4 regions of the Promicromonospora sukumoe genome follow, and region 3 is predicted to be linked to each of the others. Evidence: riboswitches for the same ligand, from Rfam matches in the RefSeq annotation. Region 3 holds a riboswitch; each other region holds the start of a gene.
What was found. A riboswitch is a leader RNA that binds a small molecule or an ion and turns the genes downstream of it on or off. The one in region 3 is predicted to bind S-adenosylmethionine.

Region 1 (3,333 bases), on a different contig from region 3:
TGCGCGTGTAGGCGAAGCCCTCGCCGGCGCCGAAGTGCCCGGCGGCCTGCTCCCACTCCTCGAACTCGAACCCGGCGGTCAGGTAGACGGGCGTGGCGCGCGGGACCACGTGGCCCGACGCCGCGGGGTCGGGCGCACCGGTGGCGCGCCCGGCGTCGTCCCGCCCCGCGCTGCGCGCGTGCACCTGCCGGGTGGCGAAGCCGGTCATGGGGCCGCGCTCGGCTCGGCCGCCTCCGTCGCGGGCAGGCCCGCCTCCTTCCAGGCCGGGAACCCGCCGTCGACGTGCGAGACGTCGGTGTAGCCGCGGGCGGCGAGCGCCTCGGCGACGGGTCCGGAGCCGTTGATCGAGCCGCAGACGATCACGACGGGCGTGTCGAGGGTGATCGCGGGGTTGTCGGACGGCCCGAACAGCGCGTCGAGGTCGTTCCGGTCCGCGAGGGTGGCGCCCGGGATCTCGCCCGCCGACGCGCGGCCGGCGGCCGAGCGGACGTCGATCAGCAGGGCGCCGCCGGCGACCTTGGCGCCCGCGGCGTCGGGGGTCTGCAGCTCAGGGGTGGTCATGGTGGGTCTCCTTGGTGTGGGGGGGTACGGGGGCCAGGCGCTGGTGCTCGTCAGGCGCTGAGCAGCCGGCCCGTGGGCAGTGCCTCGCGCTCCCGCTCGGCGTCGGACAGTCCGAGCGAGCCGCGCAGCGTCGTCTCCGTGCGCTCGGTGCGGAACAGGCCGGCGTGCTGGAGGGCGGGCACCAGGTGGTCGGTGATCGTGTCGAGGTCCGAGCTGAGCGAGGACGGCCGCAGCAGGAACCCGTCGACGGCGCCGACCGTGGTCAAGTCGGCGATCAGGGTGGCCAGCTCGTCCGGGGTGTCGGCGATCACGAGTCCGTCGCCCATGGCCGCGGTGCCCTCCAGGGCCTCGACGAGCTCCAGCCGGGCGCGGGCGCTGGCCCGCTCGGCCGCGAGCACCACGTAGACCTCGGCGAGCACGCGCACGTCCTCGGGGTCCCGCCCGGCCGACAGCGCCGAGTCCCGCACGAGCCGGCGCAGGCGCACCGCCTGCGCGGCGTCGGTCACGGTGATCCGCGCGACGTCGGCGGTGCGGCCGGCCAGCGCGGCGCTTGCCTCGGAGCGCGCCGACACGACGAGCGGCGGCGGCACCTGCGGCAGGGCGTCCTCCGTGCCGGCGGCCGGGCGGCCGCGGACGGCGAACCGGATGCCGTCGTGGTCCACGCGGAACCGGCCCTCGGCGTCGAGCTCGACCGCGCCCGACCCGCTGCCGGGACGCCCCGTCCACACCTGGGTGACGGACCGGATGCCGAGCTCGACCCGGGCGGCCCAGGCGTCGTCGGCCTCGGGGAGCCTGCTCTGCCGCACGGCCTGCCAGCCGGCCCGGCCGCTGCTCGCGCGGTCGATGCTGCTCAGCGCGACGGCGGCGTGGCCCGCCTCGACGTGCACGGTGTCGACGGCGGCGACCAGGCCGATGCCCGTCGTGACGCGCGCGGCGCGGGCCGCGGCGACGGCCGTGTCCAGCCGCCCGGTGACCTGGCTGCGGCCGGGGTGGAGCAGGAAGCCCTCGTCGAGGCTGACGAAGTCCAGCAGGCCACGGTCTGCGGTCCGCATGAGGTGCAGGAAGCGCTCGCCGTCGAACGGGCGCGGCGCGATGGGGCCACGTGCCCGGTGGGCGCCCGGGCGGGCGCCGGCGGAGGTGAGGTCCACGCCGAGCACGACGGGACGGGCGGACGGGCCGGTGGACGAGAGGGACGTGGGCTGCGACGGGTACGGCACGGCGGGGCTCCGTTCGGGCTGCGGCGGCACGACGGCGCCCGGAGGACCCGGCCGACGCGCGGGATGCACGACGGCGCCTGGGGGTCACCCGGGAGCGTGGCTGCCGAGAGGCAGGAAAGAGACGTCCGGTCAGGAACGTGAGGGCCGGATACGGCCGGGGCTCGGCGTACGACGCCGAGGGAAGGTCAGTGCCGGGCTGTCGCCGTCAGCGACAGGAACAGTGACAACACATGTCCTCGCGCGGGGCAGCACCAGCCCGCAGGGGGACGATCCGGGACGGCAGGGACACGTGGACGGCGGGGGCAGCGGGGGCGGCGCTCCGGGTCATCGTCGTTCTCCTCACCTGCTCGCCCATCGGCGAGCGACGCGTGTTGTCATCCGCCGGCCGGCGGTGGACCTGGTCCTCACCCGGGGCACCCACCCGCGCGGGGGGTTGCCGTCCGACCAGCCGGGGCTTCGTGTCGGAGCTCATGACCTGCCGAGACCTTCTACATCTCTCCGATCGGATTGGTGTGGTTGGTCTCGATGTCACAGAAGATACGAATGGAACCCATAGAAGTCAACGATCTGTCCGCCAGATCTCACATCCCGGGACCTGGGGGTGGTTGGTGGGGTGGGCGGGGGCTGGTGCAACGGCTGCGCGGCGCCCGGCGCGGTGCTTGGCGCGGCGCCCGGGCCGGCACTCGGCCCGGCGCTTGGTCCGGCACCCGGTCCGCGAGATCGGCCGGTTGCACCGGCCGTTCAATGAGCTCGGTCGGTTGCTTTGAGATCGGTCGGCTGATTGACCGATCTCAAACCAACCGACCGAGCTCATTGAAGGCGGACAGACATGCAAGACCCGAGCACATGGAGGGCGTGGTGGCCCGGAGCACACACCTGGGGCCGGCGCAGCCCGGGCGAGCCCTCCCCTGGTTGGCGTCGCCGTCCCCCCATGGGCATCGCCGCCGGGGCACACGGATGTGCGCTTCTACCCAGTCATTGGGCCCGGAACCGGGCTGTTTTCGGGCGTAATGACTGGGTAGAAGCGCACCTTCCCGCGGGCCGCGGTCTGCGGAGCCCCCATCGCTCAGAGGTGCATTGCGCTCGGTCGACAATGTCTACCGAGAGCAACGCATCCCGATCGCGCATGTTCTCCCCGCGCCTCCCGTCCGGCTCCGCCGCACAGGTACACGGAAGTGCGCTTCTACCCAGTCATTCGGCCCGGAACCAGGCTGCTTTCGGGCGTAATGACTGGGTAGAAGCGCACTTCGGGTTCGGGCCCGACACCGGGGACGGCGTGAGTGGGTGCCGCCGTCGGAGCTGCGAAGGGTCAGGCCAGGAGGAGCTCGATCTGGGTCAGGGCGCCCGAGTCGGTGAGTTCCAGCCGGACGGCGGTCAGCGGGACGGGCTCGTCGAGCACGAACGGGCGCAGCTGGCTGGGCCAGCGCCACTCCTCGCCCGACCGCTCGTCGAGCACCCGGCCGTCGGCCGCGACCAGTCGCCACGCCGACGGCGCCCTGTCAGGAAACGCACCCGAGGTCAGCGTGTAGGCGCGCAGCACCGCGTCTGCCGGGAC
Region 2 (3,333 bases), on a different contig from region 3:
CCAGTACTTCTGGCCGATCCTCGGGCGGACGGTCGTGTGGGTGGTCGTCGTCGTCGCCTGCACCCTGATCGGGTCGCTGGCGCTCGCGGCACTGCTGAACAAGGCGTTCCCGGGCCGCCGGCTCGTGCGGATGGCCGTCATCGTGCCGTGGGCGTCCAGCGTGGTCATGACGACGCTGGTGGTGCACTACGGCCTGGAGCCGTACTTCGGCATCATCAACTCGTTCCTCGTGGACGTCGGCCTGATCAGCACGCCGGAGGGCTACGGCTGGACCCGGCACCCCGGCACCGCGTTCGCGTGGGCCATGGCGGTGGCCGTGTTCGTGTCGCTGCCGTTCACCACCTACACGGTCCTCGCCGGGCTCCAGACGGTGCCCGGCGAGACCGTGGAGGCCGCGCGCATCGACGGCGCCAGCGGGTTCCGCACCTACTTCAGCGTGGTGCTCCCGCAGCTCCGCGGCGCGATCTCGGTGGCGGTGCTGATCAACATCATCAACGTGTTCAACTCGCTGCCGATCCTGCGCGTCATGACGGGGTCCATCCCCGGGTACGACGCCGACACCGTCATGACGATGATCTTCAAGTACATGCAGAACCAGCGGCAGATCGACCTGGCCAGCGCGCTGTCCGTCATCGCGTTCCTGGTGGTCATCGCCATCGTCGCCGTCTACGTGCGGGTCGTCCGCCCCCTGGAGGAGGTCTGATGACCACGATCACCGACCCGGGGACCACCCCGCGCGACGCGACCCGGCCGCCGTCGGGCGACCGGCGGCGGGTACGGAAGTACACGACCGACCAGGTGCCACTTGGCTCCGTGCTGCTGCGGGTGCTGGCCGGGCTCGTGGTGCTGGTGGTGTTCCTGCTGCCGTACCTGATCATGTTCTTCGGCTCCGTGAAGACGAAGGCCGAGATCAGGTCGGTCGACCCCACCTACTTCCCCACCGAGTGGCACTGGGACAACTACGTCACCATGTGGTCCACGCCCGAGACGCCGCTCGCGCAGAACCTGATCTCCACCCTGGTGATCTCGCTGTGCGCCACGCTGCTCGTGCTCGCCGTGGCGCTGCCCGCGGCCTACTACACGGCGCGGTTCCGGTTCCGGGGGCGGCTCGTCTTCCTGTTCCTCGTGATCGTGACCCAGATGGTGCAGCCCGCGGTGCTCACGTCGGGCCTGTTCCGCCAGTTCATCGCCCTCGGCATCCTCGACACGTGGCTCGCGATGATCCTGGTCAACGCGGCGTTCAACCTGTCGTTCGCCGTCTGGATCATGCACAGCTTCTTCGCGGGCATCCCCAAGGAGGTCGACGAGGCCGCGCAGCTCGACGGCGCCGGCACGTTCGCCGTCCTGACCAAGATCAACCTGCCGCTCGTCTGGCCGGGGATCGTCACGGCGGTCGTGTTCACGTTCGTCGCCTCCTGGAACGAGTTCGCGGCCTCGCTCGTGCTGCTGACGACGGCGGGCAACCAGCCGCTGTCGGTGGCGCTCACCAAGTTCGTGGGCCAGTACGAGACGTCGTGGCACTACGTGTTCGGGGTGTCCGTGGTGGCGATCGTGCCCGTCGTGATCCTGTTCATGATCATCGAGAAGCGCCTGGTGGGCGGCCTGGTGGCGGGGTCCGTGAAGTAGCGGACGCTGCGGGTGCGCGGTCCGTGGACCGGGGCGTCTCGACCGCCGGACGAATTCTGTCCCAGTGCTGGACAATCGCTTAGCATGGTGGCGATCCCATCCAGAGCGGTCGAGAGTCCTGGCTCCGTGACACCGCAGCAACCTGCCGACTTCCTGCCTCGTGGCCGTGGCGTGAGGACGTAAGGTGCTCACGCCAGGTTCGATGGAGCAGCCATGGTCGCCGAGGTACACCCGCACCGCCCCACGGTGTCGTTCGAGCTGATGCCTCCCCGCCGGCCCGACGCCGCGCCCAACTTCTGGGAGACGGCGCAGCGGCTCGTGGCGGCCCGCCCGGACTTCGTCTCCGTCACCTACGGGGCGGCCGGCGGCGACCGGGCGACGGCGCGCGAGGTGCTCGCGACGCTGCTGCGCGGTACGCCCGTGCTCCCGGTGGCCCACCTGACCTGCGTGGGCGCCTCCCGGGAGGACGTCTCCGCTGTGATCGAGGAGTTCCTCGAGGCCGGGGTGCGGTCCTTCCTCGCGCTGCGCGGCGACCCGCCGCGCGACGAGCCGGACTGGCGTCCGCCGGCCGACGGCGTGCGCTCCAGCGTCGACCTGGTGCGGCTGCTGCGCCAGGTCGAGGAGCGGCGCTGCGCCGCCGACGTCAGCACGGCGCTGCGCTCCGCCGCCCGTCCGCTGGCCATCGCCGTCGCGACGTTCCCGGACGGCAACCCCGGGGCGGGCACCACGCGCGAGCAGGAGGTGCGGCGGCTCCTGGAGAAGCAGGAGGCGGGCGCGAGCTTCGCAATCACGCAGTTCTTCTACCGGGCCGACTCCTACACCGGGTTCGTCGAGGCGGCCCGCGCCGCGGGCGTGACCATCCCGATCCTGGCCGGCGTCCTGCCGACGACGGAGGCGCGCCGGCTGCGCCGCGTCGAGGAGCTCACCGGCGTGGCGGCGCCCGCCGACCTCCTGCGGGACCTCGACCGGCTCACCGGCCCGGACGGCGCCGTCGACGCCGAGGCCCAGCACGCCCACGGCATCGAGTACTCCGCGGCGCTCGCGCGCGAGGTGCTCGACGCCGGAGCGCCCGGCGTGCACGTGTACACGTTCAACAAGCACCGCCCGGCCCTGGACCTCCTGGACCGCGTAGGCCTCACGGGCCGAGCCGCCGCCTAACCCCCTCGTTGAGTGCTGGGTATTCGCCCTTTTTCGCGCGCCGGAAGGGCGAATACCCAGCACTCAACGAAGCGGGGTCGGCATCTTGTGTCGGGGATATCCACGATGTGATGTACCCCGGGGTCGTGGGGGCGGCTGATACTACGGGTGAATTCGGCCCGTACCAGCGTGACCGACCCCGTGGAGGCCCCACCGTGCACGAACACGACCACAGCTCCACCGACTGCTGTCCCACCTCGCTCGGGCGGCGCGACCTGCTGCGCGGCGCCGTCGTCCTCGGCATCGGTGCCGCGGGCGCGACGATCGCGGCGCCCGGCGTCGCCGCGGCGGCACCCGCCGTCCCACCCTCTCTGGCGCCGGACCCCGAGGCGCCCGCCGACGCGCCGCCCGGCGCCGTCGCCGGGGTCGAGGTGGCCGCGCCGACCATCGCGAGCTGCGCCGGCTGGGGCGCCGCGGCGGCCCGCGGCACCATCGACGCCGTCGCGGCCAACCCGAACAAGATCCTGATCCACCACACGGCGTCGGCCAACGTCACCGACTACTCGCAGG
Region 3 (3,333 bases):
TCGCGTCGGAGCTGCTGGACACACCCCGCTGGATCGCGTTCGCCCTGGTGGGCCTGGTCCTGACCGGCATCGGGCTGGCCCGCGGACGGCGCGCGACCTGGCCCCAGGCCCTCGCGATGGCCGGCTACTTCGGCGTCGCGACCGCGGCCCTGTTCCTGGAGCCGCGGCTCGGGCTGGCCCTCGCGGGCCTCGCCCTCGCCGCGCACGCCGGGTGGGATGTGGTGCACTACCGCCGCGACGTCGTGGTGAACCGTTCGCTGGCCCTGTGGTGCATCGGCCTGGACCTCACGCTGGGCGGCATCTGCGTGGCGCTGGCGCTGGCGCTGTAGCTGTCAGACGTACAGGTCACCGGGGTGACCTGTACGTCTGACACGTCAGTCCTCGTCGGGGAGGCAGCCGAAGGCCTCGTCGAAGCCCAGGGCGGCCGTCGCGAGCAGGCCCGCCAGGCCGGAGCCCTCGGGCACAGGACGCGGGTCGTCGATCACGACCCACAGCCCGTCGACGACGTCGTACCCGGCCTGCGGGCCGTCCTCGACCAGGCTGCCGACGGCGGCGATCAGGCGCTCGATCTCCTCGCCCGCGGTGCCGACGCCGACCGAGGCACGCACGGCCCCGGCGTCGAAGCCGAGCCGGCCGAGCAGCGGGTGCGCGCAGAAGCGGCCGTCGCGCACGCCGATGCCGTGCTCCGCGGACAGGTAGGCGGCGACGAGGCCCGGGTCGTACCCGGTCACGGTGAAGGTGACGACGCCGACCGGGTCGACGGCGTCGGCCCAGACCCGCACGACCTCGACGCGGTCGATCGCCTCGAGCCCCGACACGAGCCGGCGGCGAAGCGTGTTCTCGTGGGCGACGACCTCGGCCGCGTCCAGCGCGGCCAGCTCCTCGCAGGCCGCGGCGAGCGCGACGGCGCCGATGACGTTGGGCGAGCCGGCCTCGTGGCGGGCGGGCCCCTCGTGCCAGTCGGTGCCGCCGACGCGCACCCGCCGGACGGCGCCGCCGCCCGCGAGGTACGGCGTGCCGGCGTCGAGCCAGTCGCGGCGGCCCACCAGCACGCCGGCGCCGAACGGGGCGTAGGTCTTGTGCCCGGAGAAGGCGAGGTAGTCCACGCCGGTGGACTCCAGGGAGATGCGGCGGTGCGGCACGAGCTGGGCGCCGTCGAGCGCGACGCGCGTCCCGAACTCGTGGGCGACGGCGACGATCTCGCCGATCGGGAGGGACTCCCCCGTCACGTTCGACGCGCCGGTCAGGGCCAGGAGGGCGTACGGCCGGTCCTCCGCGGCGTCGGCCAGCTCCTCCCGGATCTGGGCGACGGTCTCGGCGACGGTCGCGCCGCCGGTCAGCACGGTCGCGCCGGTGGTGCGCTGCCAGGGCAGCAGGTTCGCGTGGTGCTCGACGTCGAGCACCAGCACGCGGCCGGGCTCGCCGTCGGCCTGCGCGGGGACGCAGCCGGCGAGGAGGTTGAGGGAGTCGGTGGTGTTCCGGGTGATGATCGTCAGGTCGTCCTCGCGGGCGCCGACGAAGGCCCCGATGGTGCGCCGGGCGGTCTCGTAGAGCGCCGTGCTCACCTGGGAGAGGTAGCCCGCGCCGCGGTGCACGCTGGCGTACAGGGGCAGCACCTGGGTGACGCGGTCGGCGACGGCCTGCAGGGCCGGGGCGGACGCGGCGACGTCGAGGTTCGCGTACGAGACCTGGGTGCCGTCCACGAGCGGGACGAGCGTGCCGCCGCCGACGACGGGGCGCAGCGGGGCGAGGTCGGTCACCGCGGTGGCACGGCTGAGAGTGGGAGCAGACATGGCGTCCTCCAGCACAGTCCTGGGGGAGGTTCCCCCGCGCTTGCCGCACGCGGGTGCGCACGGCCTGGTCGTCACCCGGGGCACCCCACCGCGGAGGGAGGGTTGCCGGCCAGCGAGCCGGGGCTTGACGCTGGCACTCATGACCTGCGGACATCCTGTGCTGCGGGCAAAACCCCTGTCAACGCATGTCTCAGATGCTGGTCCCACCTGCTGGTCGGGGCCTGGCATCGTCGTCACCGGAGCGAGAACCGGCTTCCCTACCGGATTGGTCGGGTTGCCTGTCGAGACACTGTTCCACCCACCGGACACATGTCGTAGGGTTGTCAGCGACCATCCCGAGCGGCCGAGTGACGTGGCACGACGACGCCGCAGCAACCCAGCGTTCCCCGCAGCAGCGGAGGACGGACGAGGGTGCTACCGCCACGACCGATGGAGGAGCATCATGAGCGACCCCGCGCGCATCGAGGCACGGCCGGCCCAGGGCTACGCCGGTGACATCACGCCCCAGCAGGCCTGGGACCTGCTCGCCGGCGACCCGACGGCCACCCTGGTGGACGTCCGCACCGAGGGCGAGTGGCGCGCGATCGGCATCCCGGACACCGCGTCGCTGGAGAAGCAGCCCGTGTTCGCCGAGTGGGTGCAGGCCGGCGGCGTGCCCAACCCGCGGTTCCTGGAGGAGCTCCGGTCGGCCGGCGTCTCCGACGGGCCCATCGTCTTCCTGTGCCGCTCCGGCCAGCGCTCGATCGCCGCGGCGCGGCTCGCGACGTCGTCCGGCATCGCGCCGTCGTACAACGTGCTGGAGGGCTTCGAGGGCGCGCCCGGCGTGGACGGCGTCCGCGACCAGCAGGGCTGGAAGGTCGCCGGCCTGCCGTGGACGGCGGGCCCCGCGTGACCGTCACCGGTGCGTACCCGCCCGACGCGAACCCGGGCGGTTCCGGCCGCAAGCCCCTGCCCGACGGCGTCCGCCCGGCGACCCTCGCCGTGCGCGGCGGCCACCAGCGCAGCGAGTTCCAGGAGACCAGCGAGGCGCTGTTCCTCACGCAGGGCTACGTCTACGACAACGCCGCCGAGGCCGAGGCCGCCTTCAAGGGCGACGTCGACCGGTTCGTCTACTCGCGCTACGGCAACCCGACGGTGCACACCTTCGAGGAGCGGCTGCGCCAGCTCGAGGGCGCCGACGCCTGCTACGCGACCGCGACCGGCATGTCGGCGGTGTTCACGTCACTGGCCGCGCTCGTCGAGTCGGGCTCGCGGATCGTGGCGGCCCGGGCGCTGTTCGGGTCCAGCGTGGTGATCTTCGAGGAGATCTTCAAGAAGTGGGGCGTGCGCACCGACTACGTGGACGGGCACGTGCTCTCCCAGTGGGAGGAGGCCCTGGCCACGCCCGCGGACGTGGTGTTCTTCGAGACGCCGTCCAACCCGATGCAGGACATCGTGGACGTGCGCGCCGTCGTGGACCTGGCGCACGCCGCCGGGGCGACCGTGGTGCTCGACAACGTGTTCGCGACGCCGCTGCTGCAGAAGCCGCTGGAGCTCGGCG
Region 4 (3,333 bases), on a different contig from region 3:
CCGACATCGTCGGCCACCCGGCGGGGTCAGGGAACCGCTCGCGCAGGGCTCCGACCAGGTCCGTCTGCGCCCGCTGCAGCCGCACGACCAGCGACGCCGGCAGGCCGTGCGACGCGGTGACGAGCTCGGCCCGCAGGCCCGCGAGCTCGTCCGTGCGCGCCTCGGGGTCGTCGAAGAGGTCGACCAGCGTCGCCAGGATGGCGTCGACGCCCTGGGCCGTGCCGGCGCCGTCCGGCAGGTCGTCGAGCGCCCGCACCGCCCGCCGCACGTGGCCCTCCAGGTAGTGGAAGAGCACGTCCTCCTTGGCCGGGAAGTGCAGGAAGAAGGTGCGGCGCGCGACGCCGGCCCGCGCCGCGATGTCGTCGACCGACGTCGCGGCGACCCCGCGGTCGAGGAACAGCTCCGTGGCCGCGCCGACCAGCGCGCGGCGGGTCTCGGCGCGCTTGCGCTCGCGGATGCCGGGCTCCTTGGTCATCGCCCCAGCCTAGCGGAACCGGTGCACTAGTGTATTGATGCACTAGTGCACTTAACCGCGACCGAGGAGAGACCCATGACCCAGCACACCGGCCGCACCTACGTGGTGACCGGCACCGACTCCGGCATCGGCGCCGCGGTCGCCGCCCGGCTCGCGGACGACGGCGCCCGCGTCGTGCGGTGCGGGATCACCGAGGCGGCCGACGTCCGCGCGGACCTGACCACCGCCACCGGCCGCGCCGCCGCGATCGAGCAGGTGAGGGTCCTGGCCCCCGACGGCCTCGACGGCGTCGCGCTCGTCGCCGGCAGCCCGGAGGGCCGCGTCGCCGTCGGCCTCAACTACTTCGGCACCGTCGCCCTGCTCACCGCGCTGCGCGCCGACCTGGCCCGCCGGCCCGCGCCGCGCGCCGTCGTCGTCAGCTCCGCGTCCTCGCTCTCCGCGGGGGAGGCCGACCTGGTCGACGCCTGCCTCGCCGGCGACGAGCCCCGCGCCCTGGCCGTCGCCGACCGGATGGCCGCGCGCGGACGCGGCGGCGTGGTCTACCGCTCGACCAAGATCGCTCTGAACCGGTGGCTGCGCCGCACCGCCGTCCGCGACGAGTGGGCGGGCGCCGGCATCCCGCTGAACGCCGTCGCCCCGGGCATCGTCGAGACCGGGACTGCCCGCCGCACCCTGCTCGCCGACCCCGCGAGCGTCCGCGTGCTGCGCGACGCCCTGCCGCAGCCGCTCGGCCTGCCCGGCCCCGTCGAACCGGTCGCCGCGACCATCGCCTGGCTCCTGACGCCCGACGCCGGTTTCATCACCGGCCAGGTCATCTACGCCGACGGCGGCGCCGAGGTCTCGCTGCGCGGCGAGGCCCCGTTCACGGCCGGCGTCCGCTACGGACCCGTGCGGCTCGCCCGCATGATCGGCTGGACCGTTCTCGGCCGGCTGCGCACCCGCACCTGATCCACCATCCGAGACATCCGCCGGAATCGTTGACGAAGGTCCGTTCCGTCCTTACATTCCCGGCCGTCGACGTGCCACAGCGCACGCCGACGGTCATGTGGTCATGAGTCCCGACGACAAGCCCCGGCTGGTCGGGCAGCAACCCTCCTTCGCGGCGGGGTGCTCCGGGTGACGACCAGGCCGCACGCGCGTCGTGCGGCAAGCGCGGACCGGGCACGTCCCGGAGAACGGAAGAACGATGAGCGACAGCACCCCACGCCTGCACTGGTACCTGCCCACCGCGGGGGAGTCCCGCGACGTCCTGCGCGGCGGCACCAACGTGCACCGCGTCGACGGCGAGGCCCCGCGCTCGCCGTTCCGCCCGCCCACCCTGTCCTACCTCACGCAGGTCGCCCTCGCGGTCGAGGAGGCCGGGTTCGACTCCGTGCTGGTGCCCACCGGCTCCTACTGCGAGGACCCGTGGGTCGTCGCCTCGGCGCTCGCGGCCGTCACCCGGGACCTGCGGTTCCTCGTCGCGCTGCACCCGCGCACGACCACGCCCGCCTACACCGCGCACCGCGCCGCCACCCTCCAGCGGGTCTCGGGCGGGCGGCTGGCGCTCAACGTGGTCACCGGCGAGCCCGGGGCCGAGGCCTGGCTGCACGGCGACCTCGGCGACAAGGCCGACCAGTACGCCCGCACCGACGAGTTCCTCGACATCTACCGGGCGCTGTTCCGCGGCGAGACCGTCGACCGCGCCGGGAAGCACTACACCGTCCGCGAGGGCCGGCTGGAGCGGGCCGGCGGCCGCGGCCTCGGCATCCCGGCCACCCCCGAGGTGTGGTTCGGCGGGTCGTCGTCGTACGCGGGCGACGTCGCCGCGCAGCACGCCGACGTGTACCTGTCCTGGCTCGAACCGCTGGACCAGCTCGCCGAGAAGATCGAGTGGATCCGCGGGCTCGCGGCCGCCCAGGGGCGCACGGCACGGTTCGGCGTCCGCGCCTGGATCCTGGTGCGGGACACGCACGAGGAGGCCGAGCGGGCCGCCCTCGCGCTGCTCGACGGCGTGGACCCGGCCACGCAGGCCCGGCTGCGCGAGTCGCTGCTCGCCCGCCAGTCCGTGGGCCAGCAGCGCGGCCAGGCGCACCTGGCCGCGGCGGACGTCACCCGCCCGGAGAGCTTGTGGGTCGCACCCGGCATCTGGGGCGGCTTCGGCCTCGTGGCCGGCGGCCCCGCGCTCGGCTTCGTCGGCTCCTTCGAGGACGTCGCCGCCCGGTTCGCCGAGTACCGCCGCCTCGGCGTCGAGGAGTTCATCGTCTCCGGCTTCCCCAACCTCGAGGAGACGCGCTGGGTCGCGGACGGGCTCGTGCCCGCGCTGCGCCGGGCCGCCGCCCCGACCGAGCCCGCCGCGCAGCTCACCACCGCCTGACGGCGCCGCGCCGTCCGCCGTCCGACCCCCTCTTTCCCTGCCGTACGAACAGGAAGCACCGCCATGCCCTTTCCCCGCGCCCCGCGCCTGCCCGCCGCCCGCCGCCTCGCCGCTCCCGTCGCCGTCGCCGCCCTCGCCCTGACCCTGGCCGCCTGCTCGACGGGCTCCGCCGCCTCGACCGGCGGAGCGGAGCCGGCCGGCGACCCGGTCGCCGGCGGCTCGCTGACCTGGGGCGTCAGCGTCGAGCCCGTCTGCTACAACCCGCAGCGCTCCGGCCAGCAGAACTCGTACCCGATCATCCGCAACTACGCCGAGTCGCTGGTGGGCAAGGCGGCCGACGGCAGCTACACGCCGTGGCTCGCCGAGGAGTGGGAGATCTCGGACGACGAGACCGTCTACACGTTCACCCTGCGCGACGGCGTCACCTTCTCGGACGGCACGGATCTGACGGCCGACGTCGTCAAGCAGAACTACGACGCCATCACCGCCGAGGACTCCACGC

Region 1: linked by a shared signal. The riboswitch ahead of FHX71_RS05095 (LLM class flavin-dependent oxidoreductase) and the one ahead of FHX71_RS25080 (aminotransferase class V-fold PLP-dependent enzyme) in region 3 are both predicted to bind S-adenosylmethionine.
Region 2: linked by a shared signal. The riboswitch ahead of FHX71_RS28465 (methylenetetrahydrofolate reductase) and the one ahead of FHX71_RS25080 (aminotransferase class V-fold PLP-dependent enzyme) in region 3 are both predicted to bind S-adenosylmethionine.
Region 4: linked by a shared signal. The riboswitch ahead of FHX71_RS12045 (LLM class flavin-dependent oxidoreductase) and the one ahead of FHX71_RS25080 (aminotransferase class V-fold PLP-dependent enzyme) in region 3 are both predicted to bind S-adenosylmethionine.

Annotation. Positions count from the first base shown of each region.
Region 1 covers NZ_JACGWV010000001.1:1,160,427-1,163,759, reverse strand. The annotation lists gene FHX71_RS05105 (O-acetylhomoserine aminocarboxypropyltransferase/cysteine synthase family protein) at 1-208, opposite strand, end outside; gene FHX71_RS05100 (rhodanese-like domain-containing protein) at 205-561, opposite strand; gene FHX71_RS05095 (LLM class flavin-dependent oxidoreductase) at 612-1,778, opposite strand; SAM riboswitch class IV at 2,142-2,254, opposite strand; gene FHX71_RS05090 (GH92 family glycosyl hydrolase) at 3,088-3,333, opposite strand, start outside.
Region 2 covers NZ_JACGWV010000004.1:6,342-9,674, forward strand. The annotation lists gene FHX71_RS28455 (carbohydrate ABC transporter permease) at 1-703, shown strand, start outside; gene FHX71_RS28460 (carbohydrate ABC transporter permease) at 703-1,626, shown strand; SAM riboswitch class I at 1,720-1,835, shown strand; gene FHX71_RS28465 (methylenetetrahydrofolate reductase) at 1,840-2,784, shown strand; gene FHX71_RS28470 (golvesin C-terminal-like domain-containing protein) at 2,979-3,333, shown strand, end outside.
Region 3 covers NZ_JACGWV010000003.1:218,576-221,908, reverse strand. The annotation lists gene FHX71_RS25085 (hypothetical protein) at 1-329, shown strand, start outside; gene FHX71_RS25080 (aminotransferase class V-fold PLP-dependent enzyme) at 375-1,793, opposite strand; SAM riboswitch class IV at 1,825-1,938, opposite strand; gene FHX71_RS25075 (rhodanese-like domain-containing protein) at 2,236-2,685, shown strand; gene FHX71_RS25070 (O-succinylhomoserine sulfhydrylase) at 2,682-3,333, shown strand, end outside.
Region 4 covers NZ_JACGWV010000001.1:2,716,106-2,719,438, reverse strand. The annotation lists gene FHX71_RS29285 (TetR/AcrR family transcriptional regulator) at 1-475, opposite strand, end outside; gene FHX71_RS12050 (SDR family oxidoreductase) at 551-1,423, shown strand; SAM riboswitch class IV at 1,523-1,634, shown strand; gene FHX71_RS12045 (LLM class flavin-dependent oxidoreductase) at 1,662-2,831, shown strand; gene FHX71_RS12040 (ABC transporter substrate-binding protein) at 2,895-3,333, shown strand, end outside.